2 regions of the Rhodococcus sp. GB-02 genome follow, and region 2 is predicted to be linked to the other one. Evidence: riboswitches for the same ligand, from Rfam matches in the RefSeq annotation. Region 2 holds a riboswitch; the other holds the start of a gene.
The links. A riboswitch is a leader RNA that binds a small molecule or an ion and turns the genes downstream of it on or off. The one in region 2 is predicted to bind cobalamin.

Region 1: it holds a riboswitch for cobalamin, as region 2 does, so the genes downstream of both, ACSW29_RS07290 (ABC transporter substrate-binding protein) here and metE (5-methyltetrahydropteroyltriglutamate--homocysteine S-methyltransferase) in region 2, are expected to answer to the same signal.

Annotation. Positions count from the first base shown of each region.
Region 1 is NZ_JBPUKE010000001.1:1,536,443-1,541,992, forward strand. Features, by position in the region: gene ACSW29_RS07285 (class I SAM-dependent methyltransferase) at 1-574, opposite strand, end outside; gene ACSW29_RS07290 (ABC transporter substrate-binding protein) at 575-1,570, opposite strand; cobalamin riboswitch at 1,629-1,809, opposite strand; gene ACSW29_RS07295 (hypothetical protein) at 2,148-2,282, shown strand; gene ACSW29_RS07300 (SDR family NAD(P)-dependent oxidoreductase) at 3,047-3,838, shown strand; gene ACSW29_RS07305 (DUF1214 domain-containing protein) at 3,891-4,154, opposite strand; gene ACSW29_RS07310 (DUF1254 domain-containing protein) at 4,121-4,753, opposite strand; gene ACSW29_RS07315 (nuclear transport factor 2 family protein) at 4,958-5,359, shown strand; gene ACSW29_RS07320 (DUF6131 family protein) at 5,524-5,550, shown strand, end outside.
Region 2 is NZ_JBPUKE010000002.1:661,699-667,248, forward strand. Features, by position in the region: gene ACSW29_RS16235 (sensor histidine kinase) at 1-251, shown strand, start outside; gene ACSW29_RS16240 (response regulator transcription factor) at 248-877, shown strand; gene ACSW29_RS16245 (helix-turn-helix domain-containing protein) at 1,098-1,535, shown strand; cobalamin riboswitch at 1,633-1,841, shown strand; gene metE (5-methyltetrahydropteroyltriglutamate--homocysteine S-methyltransferase) at 2,001-4,265, shown strand; gene ACSW29_RS16255 (ABC transporter substrate-binding protein) at 4,324-5,550, opposite strand, start outside.

The sequences.
Region 1 (5,550 bases), on a different contig from region 2:
GCAACCCGTCCCACCAGCTGTCCCACTCGGGAGCACCGGCCGCAAAAGCGGAGCGTTGTGTCTGCTCGTCGTGAGCCTTCGCCCATCGCCTTATGACGGGGGAGCGGCCGTCGAAGCGAAAGTGATCACCGTTGAGCAGGACACCGTCTGGGCTCAGCAGTTCGCGGCACTGCCGGTACACCTCGACGAGCTGCTGCGGTTGCAACCAGTGCAGTGCGGTCGTCGACACGATCGCCTGAACCGGCGCAGTCACTGCAGTCGGCCAATCGGCTCCCGCCAGGTCTGCGTCGATCAGCTGCAGTCGGCCACCGAAACGAGTCGACGACTGACGGGTGACTTCCAGCAGCATCGGGTCGTAATCGATCCCTACAACGCCGGCGTGCTCGAACTTCTCGAGGATCCGGGCGCTCAGTGAACCCGGCCCGCAGGCGAGGTCGACGACCGTGAAGGGTGTCTGCGCGTACTGCAATTCGAGAACGTCGAGAATCACGTCGAAGCGCTTCTCGCGATCCGCGATGTATGCCGCTTGCTGGTCGTCCCACTGACGCACCAGTTCTCTGATCTCCGCGGACATCTAGACCACACCCAACTGGCGCAGCCCGTCGGAGAGCTGTTCGATGCCACCGACATTGCGGATCGAGGGATCCATCGTCGTGCCTTCGAGGATGATGTAACGCTTGTTCTTCACTGCGGTGAGCTTGCTGGCGACCGGGTCCGATTCGAGGAACGCGATCTTGTCTGCGGCACTGTCACCGTCTCCGCCGCGGTCGAGATCAGCGAGCACCAGCACGGTCGGGTCTCGATCGAGCACACTCTCCCAACCGATTTCGGGCCAGTACTGTTTGTTGTCGTCGAAGGCGTTTTTCGCACCCACCGCATCGGTCATGATTCCCGGTGCGCCGCAGCATCCGGCGAAGTACGGAGTCTTCGTGGCGGCGTACCACCACGCCAGCGTCACGTTTTCGGCTCCCAGTGACGCCGTGGCGGTGGCCGCGCGATCCTTCAGGCTCTCGGTCAGCTCGGAACCTTTGTCTTTGACATCGAACAGTGTTGCCACGTCGCCGATTTCGGAGTAGAGGTCGTCGAGCGTGAGGGCCTTGCTCTGCTCGGCATCCTGACCGGTGCACTCACTGGGCGACTGATACGTCGCGACCCCGAGGTCGGTGAACTTGGTCCGGTCGGCGATGCCTTCCGAGGTGAACGTGTAGTTGAAGGTCGTGTAGACCATGTCCGGTTCGCGTTCGAGGACACTCTCGAATGAAGGGAACTCGGTGTCGAAGGCCTTCACCTGACCACGCGCCTCGCGCAGTTCGGGGAGGACGTCGTCATCGCTCATGGCGTAGCCGGCCATCCGGTCCTGCACTCCCAGCGCGAACAGCATTTCGGCCGCAGGCTGATTTACCGCGATCGCCCGTTCGATCGGTCGCTCCACCGTGACGTCGCGGCCACAGTTCTGGACTGAGGCGCTGGATTGTTCGGCAGAACTGTCGTCGGAGGAACAGGCAACCAACGATGCGCCCAACAGGGCTGCAACGGCAGCGGCGGGTAGGCGAAGTCTGGACAGACGCATGGAATCTCGTTCTCGCAGGGGCTCGTTCGCGGAGCCCGTTACCGTGTGAACAGGCGTCTGTTGACCCCTGCTGCCAGCCGGTATTCGGACTCGAGATCGCCCCACCCGAGCGCCTTCCCAGATTCTCATCCAGTGGCGTAAGCCCGGGCGGTCACCCTCACCGCTGCGCGTCAGTTCCGGATTCACACCGGATTCCCTGACCCCCTGTGTGGGGGTCTGCTGGCACAGAGGAACTTATCACCGCAGTGCACGGCCGGTCAGGTCGGCCGGTGTACGCGATCAGAGCTCGATGGCCAGGTCGTCGATGTCGGTCAGGGTTCCGCCGTCGGCGAGGATGCGCTCGTAGTTCTCGCGCCGACGGAGGTCGATCTCGGTGTTGCTGACGCCCTGCTTCCGGTAGCCGAATATTGCGACGTCGTTTTTGTCGAGCCCGACGGTCGACCGAAGTGCTTCCGGATTGCGCGCATCTCACTGCGCTCACCGGCGCCCGACACTACGTAGCTCTCGGGATCGGCGAGCTCGCTCTCTTTTTCTGGACGACACCGCAATACCCGCGTTGCAATCGATCATCGAGCAGTTGCCTGTCGACGTCGTCGGAATCGGCTGGGTCACAACAGATGACGAGGTCGCCTGCACCGAACTGCCCACGCTCCCCGGTCTGGCGCTTCTGTCCGTGCAGGACCGCGTCGATGACGATCGATCCGCTCGCTGAATCGTAGGAACTCACCGTGTACACGCGCGAAGCGTCGTCGAAGTCCGGCCCGAGATTCATGCGTACCGCCACATTCGGGCGTGACCAGATTGGGTCGTTGGTCGGCTCGCTCAAGCGAGCGGTGATCCTCAGTAGATGGTCGCTCGGTCGCTCCATTGCCTCGACGGTCGCGAGAACGTCGTTGAGTCCGCGATTGTGGTCGGCGCTGCGTAGCACCGCAGTTGGCATCTTGGTTGGCATCTTGGTTGGTGTAGTGCCGCCGACGTCCGGTGCACATGTCATCAGTTGTGCTCCTGGATCGGATTGTTGAGGTGACGATCAGGTTAGTGTTGCCTAAGTAGGTTCAGTTGTCCGGAAGCGACATCTGCTTACCTGAAAGGACACGCTCCGCGAACAATGCGTTTGAGCGACCTGTGCTCGCGCTGCTACCGTGCTTGTGATGTCCATACGCCGCTCTTCTCTCGCTTCCGGCCGTGCACTGCGCACGGCCCGATTCGGCGTAGCGACATTCCGACGGGGGTGTAAGGCGATCGACCGCCGCCCCTCTGGTCTCGTCTGGATCGAAAGAGCCTTGGCCGCACCGGCCGGATCCGTCTGACATTCGCCACTTCGGCGGGCATTGCCTCGCTGAGATTTCGCAGTGCCGCACCTGTTGCAGTGCTGCGCATTTCCCGTACCTGAAGTTTCTCGCGGGTGAGTTGTGAGTGTCGGCGCCACCGAGCCTGGATTACCAGCCAACTCGTTTTCGTGAAAGGTACACAGCAATGAATCGTTTCGAAGGTCGTCGTATTCTCGTCACCGGCGCAGGATCTGGAATCGGGCAGGCCACCGCGCTGCGGTTGCTCGCCGAAGGTGGCCGAGTGGTTGCTGCCGACATCTCCGAGAAGGGTTTGGCGAACACCCGGAAGTCGGCAGAACATGCCTCGACGGAGGGTCGCCTCGACACCCTCGTCGTCGATATCGGTGACGAAAGTTCCGTCATCGAGGTTGTGGGTCAGGCAATTTCGACTCTCGGCGGATTGGACGTACTGGTCAACGCCGCCGGGATACTGCGTGGTGGGCACACCCACGAGACCTCGCTGGACCTGTGGAATCGGGTGCTCTCCGTGAATTTGACGGGCTCTTTCCTCGTCACTCGTCAGGCACTGCCGGCTCTCCTTGCCACCGGCAACGCAGTCGTGGTGAATTTCAGTTCCACCTCCGCTGCCTTCGCGCACCCGTACATGGCCGCGTATGCCGCAAGTAAGGGAGGAATCCAGTCCTTCACTCACGCACTGGCTCTCGAATACGGCAAGCAGGGTCTGCGTGCCGTCGCGGTAGCTCCGGGCAGTGTGAAGAGCGGGATCACCGACACCACGGCGTCGTACCTGCCGGAAGACACCGACTGGTCGCTCTTCGGCAAGCTGTCGCCAATTCTGAGCACTGATCTGGAGTCCGGTGGTGCTCCCATGGCCGGGCCGGAAAGTGTTGCGGGAGTTATCGCGATGCTGGCATCCGACGATGGTGCCTTCATCACGGGCACGGAGATCCGTGTCGACGGCGGCACACACGCCTGATTCTGCGTCCGTCTGACGGCCTACCCCCAGGCAGGCCGTCAGACGCGAGCCGTCATTCTCGCGAGCGAGTGATGGCGGGGACGACGTAGGACTGATCGAGCACGGCGGGCGAAGGCTCGTACATTCTCAGTACCGGTCGGAAATCCCCGCGCGGGGCGGGCAGCCAGTTTGCCTTCGCCGTGAGATCTTTCGGCTCCTCGTGGCTGATCGTGATCGTCAGCGACCAGAAGGCGCTCACCGGCGGAGTGGGGTCGAGTCTGATTGTGTAGGTGTGGGTTCCGTTCAACTGCTCGCCCTGATCGTCGACGTAGGGCATGATGTACGCCGCTTCGTAGGGTGGTTACCCCACAGCCCGCCCGTGGCGGCCGCGGCGCGTTCGACGATGCGTAACCTGGGATCGGCGATCTTGAATTGTGGATCGTCGATTGTGCCGACCCCGAAGTAGTCGAGGTTGTAGTCGAAGGCGTGGAAAGTCAGCTTCCAACCGTTGGCCTCGGGGCTGGAGCCGTGCGTGAGTGCTTCGTGCAGATTCTTCTCTCCGGCGGTCAACCCGTCTGCGAGCGCCGCAGCGTCGTCGGCAGACACCGATACATAGGGAGAAGCCCCGTGCTCGGTGATTCCGATCGGTGAGAACGAATCCTGGAGTTCTCGATCGCGTGGGGCCGGCGGAAAGGCCTGTGACCAGATGCGGAATTTCTCGAGGAACAGGAGGTCCTGGCTTACCCCGGAGTCGGGGACTGGGAGACCCGCCGAGTTCCCGGTGGAGTCGACGACGGTCAGGGTGGTGGCGTCCTGCGAGGCGTGCACCGCGGGGAGGTCGCCGTCGCCACCGCATGCCCACCGGCCCACGATCGACGCAATGTTCGTGGGAAATCTGATTACCGTGGTCTGGTCCGGCGGGGTTCGCTCCGACACCGTCGTGAACGTACCGATGGACCTGGTCGAGATTGAAAACGAGGGGAAATCCGTAGATATACGCCTGAGCTGCATTCTCGGTGCGGCTGGTGTCGGTCATCTCTGCTCTCTCGTCGTTCATGTCGGTTCGACGTCCGCCTTGCGGGAACCCTGTCGTCGGGGCATCACCCGCCAGGGGTGACGCCCCGACGACAGGGAGAAGACATGTCGGATCAGGAGAGTGCGGCGTTGATCGCTGTCGCAGACGAGTGGAACGTCGCGATGTGCTCGAACGACGCCGAACGGATCGGCGACTTCATGGCAGACGACTGGGTGATCGTCTCGGAATCCGGGGTGTCGACCAAAGCGGAGTTTCTGGGCTTCGTGGCCTCGGGTGACCTGACGCATTCGGCGATGGACCGCGTCGGGAGCGCTCGCGTGCGTTTCTTCGGTGACGTTGCACTGTTCACCACGCGGATCACCAATACTGCGCACTACGACGGCAGGCAGTACGACGCCGACGAGTGGACCACCGACGTGTTCGCCCGGCGAGACGGTCGTTGGCGCTGCGTATTGAGCCACATCACGCCGGCGGTCGAGGCGAAGATCGAGGACGTGGAACCGTGACGGAGAAGTAAAAGAAAGGCTGATGTTTTAACGGCGACACTATTGGGTAGTAATACGAGTTTCGTATTTATGAATGTATTTATCGGATTTATCGGTTGAGAAGTTTCTGTAGTAGCGTCAGTTGAGTAGATCATTTTTATACGCATACCGGATGAGGTTCTCACATGATTGTTCTCGGCATTATTCTGGCG
Region 2 (5,550 bases):
TCTTCGCATGGACGATCCGTGAGGGCGTCACCAACGTGGTTCGGCACAGCGGGGCAACACACTGTCGGATCACGGTCGACGAAAGAAGCGCATCTGTCGTCGACGACGGACGAGGGGCCGGGTCGACGTCTTCCGGCAACGGTCTGATCGGATTGCGTGAGCGGGCCGGCGCGTCGGGCGCACGAGTGGTCATCACTCATCCCGAACCACAAGGGTTTGCACTTCAGGTCGTCGAACAGGAGAAAGTGTGAGCAACCAGGGCGATCGAGCAACCATACGGCTGCTCTTGGCGGACGACCAGGCGCTCGTGCGAGGAGCTTTGGCCGCGCTACTCGATCTGGAATCCGACCTGTCCGTGGTGGCCGAGGTCGGACGCGGTGACGAGGTGGTGGCCGCCGTACTCGAGCACCGCCCGGACGTCGCGCTTCTCGACGTCGAGATGCCCGGCATGGACGGTATCGCCGCGACAGCGGCCCTTCGCGAAGCAGCACCCGAGACCCGGGTTCTGATCGTCACCACGTTCGGGCGCCCAGGCTTTCTCCGTAAAGCCCTGCACGCGGGGGCCGGCGGGTTCGTCGTCAAGGACACACCCGCCAGGCAGCTTGCCGACGCGGTCAGGCGTGTTCATGCCGGACTGCGCGTCGTCGATCCCACCCTTGCGGCTGACAGCCTCGTCAGCGGCGAATCGCCCCTGACGGAGCGTGAGACCCAAGTACTGCGCGCTGCTCACGACGGCGCACCCGTGGCGGCCATCGCAGGGGCGCTGTTCTTGTCCGCAGGGACAGTTCGAAATCACCTGTCGTCCGCAATGGGTAAGACGGGTGCCACGACCCGCGCCGAAGCCGTGAGAATCGCCGAGTCGAACGGCTGGCTCTGATCCGCGTATGCCGGAATCCGCTTCGCCGGCAAATAGTCCGCCGTTCGATTCTTGATGACGATTTGTCCAGATCACTCAAAGTAGGGACCTTCTACCCTAGGGATTTTCCCTGCAACGACTCCCTTCGTGAGAATCCAAAACAGCTAATCGTTCGATAACTGGCTATGATTCAGTTAATTGAATCGACGGAACCTGCGCGTAACGAGGGAAGGGATGTCTCATGTCGAACCAGTTCAACGATCGCTTGAACTCGCTGTTCGAGACTGCCGACTTTCACGTCACCAACGCGATGGTCGTTCGCGGCATGACCGAGTTCGGTTGCCGCATCTCGACGCCGTACCTGTCGCAACTACGCACCGGCGTCCGAACCAACCCGTCACCCGAAGTGGTCGCTGCCCTCGCACACTTCTTCAACGTCCATCCGGACTACTTCTACGCCCCGTCCGACCACACTCCACCGACCATTTCCGGTGGCGAAGCAGACCTCTCACTTCTCGAACAGTTGCATAACGTGCGCCTGCGAAACCTCACTGCTCGGGTCGTCGACCTCTCACCGTCTTCGCAGGATCTGCTTGTCGAAATGGCGGAGAATCTACGTTCCTCCGAGAATCTTCCGCGCGTACCACCGGACTCGAATTCCTACATGTCACGCGCGTAGCGCCCTTCGCCGACTCTCCTTGACTGCGCAGGGAGGGTTGGCCTTATGCTGATCGATGCAGCTGGTTCGCCCGGCACGGTCATGAGGAGCCCCGAAGACCGTTCCCGGCGTCGAAGCCCCGTCAGCGCAAGCTGACGGAGTGAGAGGGAACCCGGTGAAAATCCGGGACTGTCCCGCAGCGGTAAGCAGGAACGACCGCCGTTTATGTGCACTGGGCATCCGCCTGGGAAGCGACGGCCAGTAGGTTCGATCCAACTCGATCGAGTGCCCGCGAGTCCGAAGACCTGCCGACTGTGTCGGGCACGCCGTGCCCGACGGTCCACCGCCTCGTGGAATGGGCGTGTAGATCTCCATCGGACCTCGTGTGTGGTTCGGGCAGTGCTGCCCGCCGAAGCTCGGGGTCTCGTGAGGTATACCCGTCTGCCGGCAGTGGCCATCAGTGCATTGGCAATCTGGAGAAACTCCGTGACAACGACATTCACTTCGACCGTGCTGGGCTCACCGCGCATCGGTCCTCATCGAGAACTCAAGCGGGCAACCGAAAGCTACTGGGCGGGGCGCATCGGCGCCGACGCCTTGCAGAGCGTCGCCCGTGACCTCCGTCGGCAGGGCTTGGCCGACCTCCGTGACCTGGGCCTCGACTCGATCCCGGTCAACACCTTCTCCTTCTACGATCAAATGCTCGACACCGCAGTTCTTCTCGGAGCACTTCCCGATCGCGTCGCATCGGTCGCCGATCCGTTGGACCGCTACTTTGCAGCTGCCCGTGGGACGGACACCATCGCGCCGCTCGAAATGACGAAGTGGTTCGACACCAATTACCACTACCTGGTGCCGGAGGTCTCGCCGTCCACCACGTTCGCACTCGACCCGTCCAAAGTCTTGTCCGAACTCGCAGAAGCACTTTCCGACGGCATTGCTGCCCGCCCGGTCGTCATCGGACCGGTCACCTTCCTGTTGCTTTCGAAGTCTGTCGGCACTGACGAGCCTCTGCTCTCGCGGCTCGACGAACTGCTCCCCCTCTACGCGGATCTACTCGGTCGGCTCGCGAAGGCCGGCGCGGAGTGGGTTCAGCTCGACGAACCGGCTCTCGTAGGTGATCGCACCGACGAGGAAATCGAAGCGGCACGCGCTGCGTACGAACAGCTTTCGGCACTGACCGAGCGGCCGTCGATCCTGTTGGCGTCATACTTCGGCTCGCTGCGTGACGCGCTGCCCGCACTCGCGTCCACCGGTGTCGAAGGATTTGCCGTCGATCTGGTGGCCGGTCAGGACTCGATCGGCTCCGTCCCCGAACTCGCCCGCAAACTGGTCGTCGCCGGAGTGGTCGACGGACGAAACATCTGGCGGTCGGATCTGGATTCGGCACTGAGCACGTTGGGTGCTCTGTTGGGCAGCGTGGATACTCTTGCCGTCTCCACATCGTGCTCCCTGCTGCACGTTCCGTACACTCTCGACGCAGAAGCCGATGTCGACAAGGCCCTGCGCTCGTGGCTCGCGTTCGGCACCGAGAAGGTCAAGGAAGTAGTAACTCTCGCAACCGCTCTCACACAGGGCCGAGAGTCGGTGGAGGACGAGTTCGCTCTGGCACGAGCGGCCGCGTCGACCCGCAAGGACGATCGCAGACTCAATGATGCGAGTGTTCGAGGCCGTCTGGACGCGGTGCTGAACTCGGCGACCGGTCGCGCGCCCGCCGCCGAACGTCGCGCTGCCCAGGACGAGTTGCTTTCTCTGCCGCCGCTGCCCACGACGACCATCGGTTCATACCCGCAAACCTCGAAGATCCGCATCGCTCGCGCAGCACTGCGCAAGGGCGAGATCGACGAAGCCGAGTACGTCAACCGTATGCGCGCCGAAATTGCCGAAGTTGTTGCGCTCCAGGAAAAGCTGGACCTGGACGTGCTTGTTCACGGTGAGCCGGAACGCAACGACATGGTCCAGTACTTCGCGGAGCAGTTGGACGGATTCTTCGCCACCGCCAACGGTTGGGTCCAGTCGTACGGCACCCGCTGCGTGCGTCCGCCGATTCTGTACGGCGACGTCTCGCGCCCGAAGCAGATGACCGTCGACTGGATCACGTACGCACAGTCGCTGACAGACAAGCCTGTCAAGGGCATGCTCACCGGGCCCGTCACCATTCTGGCCTGGTCGTTCGTCCGTGACGACCAACCCCTCGCCGACTCGGCAAATCAAGTCGCACTGGCCATTCGAGACGAGACCGTCGACCTGCAGGCCGCCGGAATCGGAATCATCCAGGTCGACGAACCGGCTCTGCGAGAACTACTCCCGCTGCGTGCCGAGGAACAGCGCGCCTACCTGGACTGGTCGGTCGGCGCCTTCCGATTGGCCACCTCGGGCGTCGCGGATTCCACCGCGATCCACACGCACCTGTGCTACTCCGAGTTCGGAGCGGTGATCGGCGCCATCGCCGGCCTCGACGCGGACGTCACGTCCATCGAGGCTGCCCGCTCACACATGGAGGTCCTCGACGATCTCAGTTCAGTCGGGTTCGACCTCGGCGTCGGCCCGGGTGTCTACGATATCCACTCGCCGCGTGTGCCGAGCGTCGACGAGATTGCCGAATCACTGCGAGAGGCACTCAAAGCTGTTCCGGTCGAGCGGTTGTGGGTCAACCCGGACTGCGGTTTGAAGACCCGCGGCCCGATCGAGGTCGAGGCATCGCTGCGCAACCTCGTCGAAGCCGCGAAGTTGGTACGAGCGGAGCTTTAGGGGCGAAGCCCCTGTGCGCCTTTTTGGTAGTGGGCACTACCAAAAAGGCGCACGGGGGTCAGCTCAACCACGTATTGCCGAAGAGCAGAATCCCGTCCGCACTCGGGGTCACTCCGTGGACGTTCTCGCGCCACGGGATGAAGACCTTTCCGGAGTTGACCACGGCCATCGGCGCCGTCGCGTTGACCACTGTCTGAATATCGTCGATGACGACTCGCCGCTCATCCTCGCCCGACGCTGTTTGCAGCTTGCCGAGCAGCTCGTCCATCCGAGCGTTCTTGTAGCCGAGGATGTTCGACGGCGATTCGCTGAAGAGGTTGCCGTACATGCGCACGAACGGCGACTCTTCCAACACGTTGAACGCGAAGTAGGACACGTCGTAGTCATGCTTTGCGTATAGCATGGAGATCAGATCGTTGATGCTGGTTGCGTAGGTGATGTCGACGGTGAAACCCACTGCCTGCAAGAGGGACTGAAACGTCAGCGCGCTGCGCTGCGTCGCCGGATCGTTCATTCCGACGTATGTCAGTTTTCCGTCGTACCCGTCGGCCTTCGCCTCGTCCAGATACTTCTTCGCGGCCTCGGGATCGAAACCGTTTCCGGCCACCGAACCGTGCCACCGCGACCACGACGCAAACATGTCGGTGCCGGGTTCGCCGAAGCCGCCCTGAACTCGCTCGTTGAACGTAGTCGGGTCCACCGCAGCGACAATCGCCTTACGTACGCGCTCGTCCTTCGCTGCCCGATCGTCGCGCTGATTGATTGCCAGAACTCCGGCCATGCTGGCCGAGTACACAAATCCGGGATCGCCGGCTTCGAAAGCCTCGTGAATGAAATCGGGAGACTTCAGATAGGCAACCTGAATTCCGTCGGTGTGTAATCCATCGAGTTTGCTCTTCTCATTGACGATTGCGGGAAAGCGCAACTTCTCGAGGTACGGCGCCCCGTCCCAGTACGTCGGACGGGCAGCGAGCACCAATTCGTCCTGGGAGGCGAACTTCTCGACGGTGAACGGACCTGCCCCGATCGGGGTGAACGTGCCGGTAGCCATCGACGAGGGTGCCACGATCATGCCGGGACCGGTGGTGAACATGATCGGGAACTCGTCCCACGGCTGCGCCAATGTGAACACGACTGTACTCAGGTCCGGTGAATTCGCCTCGCGCACAGCGGTCTTCCATACCAGGGCGTGAGTTCCCTTCTTCTGCAAATAGTGATCGATGCTCCACAGGACTGCCGCACTGTCCACCGGAGTGCCATCGCTGAAGGTGACGCCGTCGCGCAG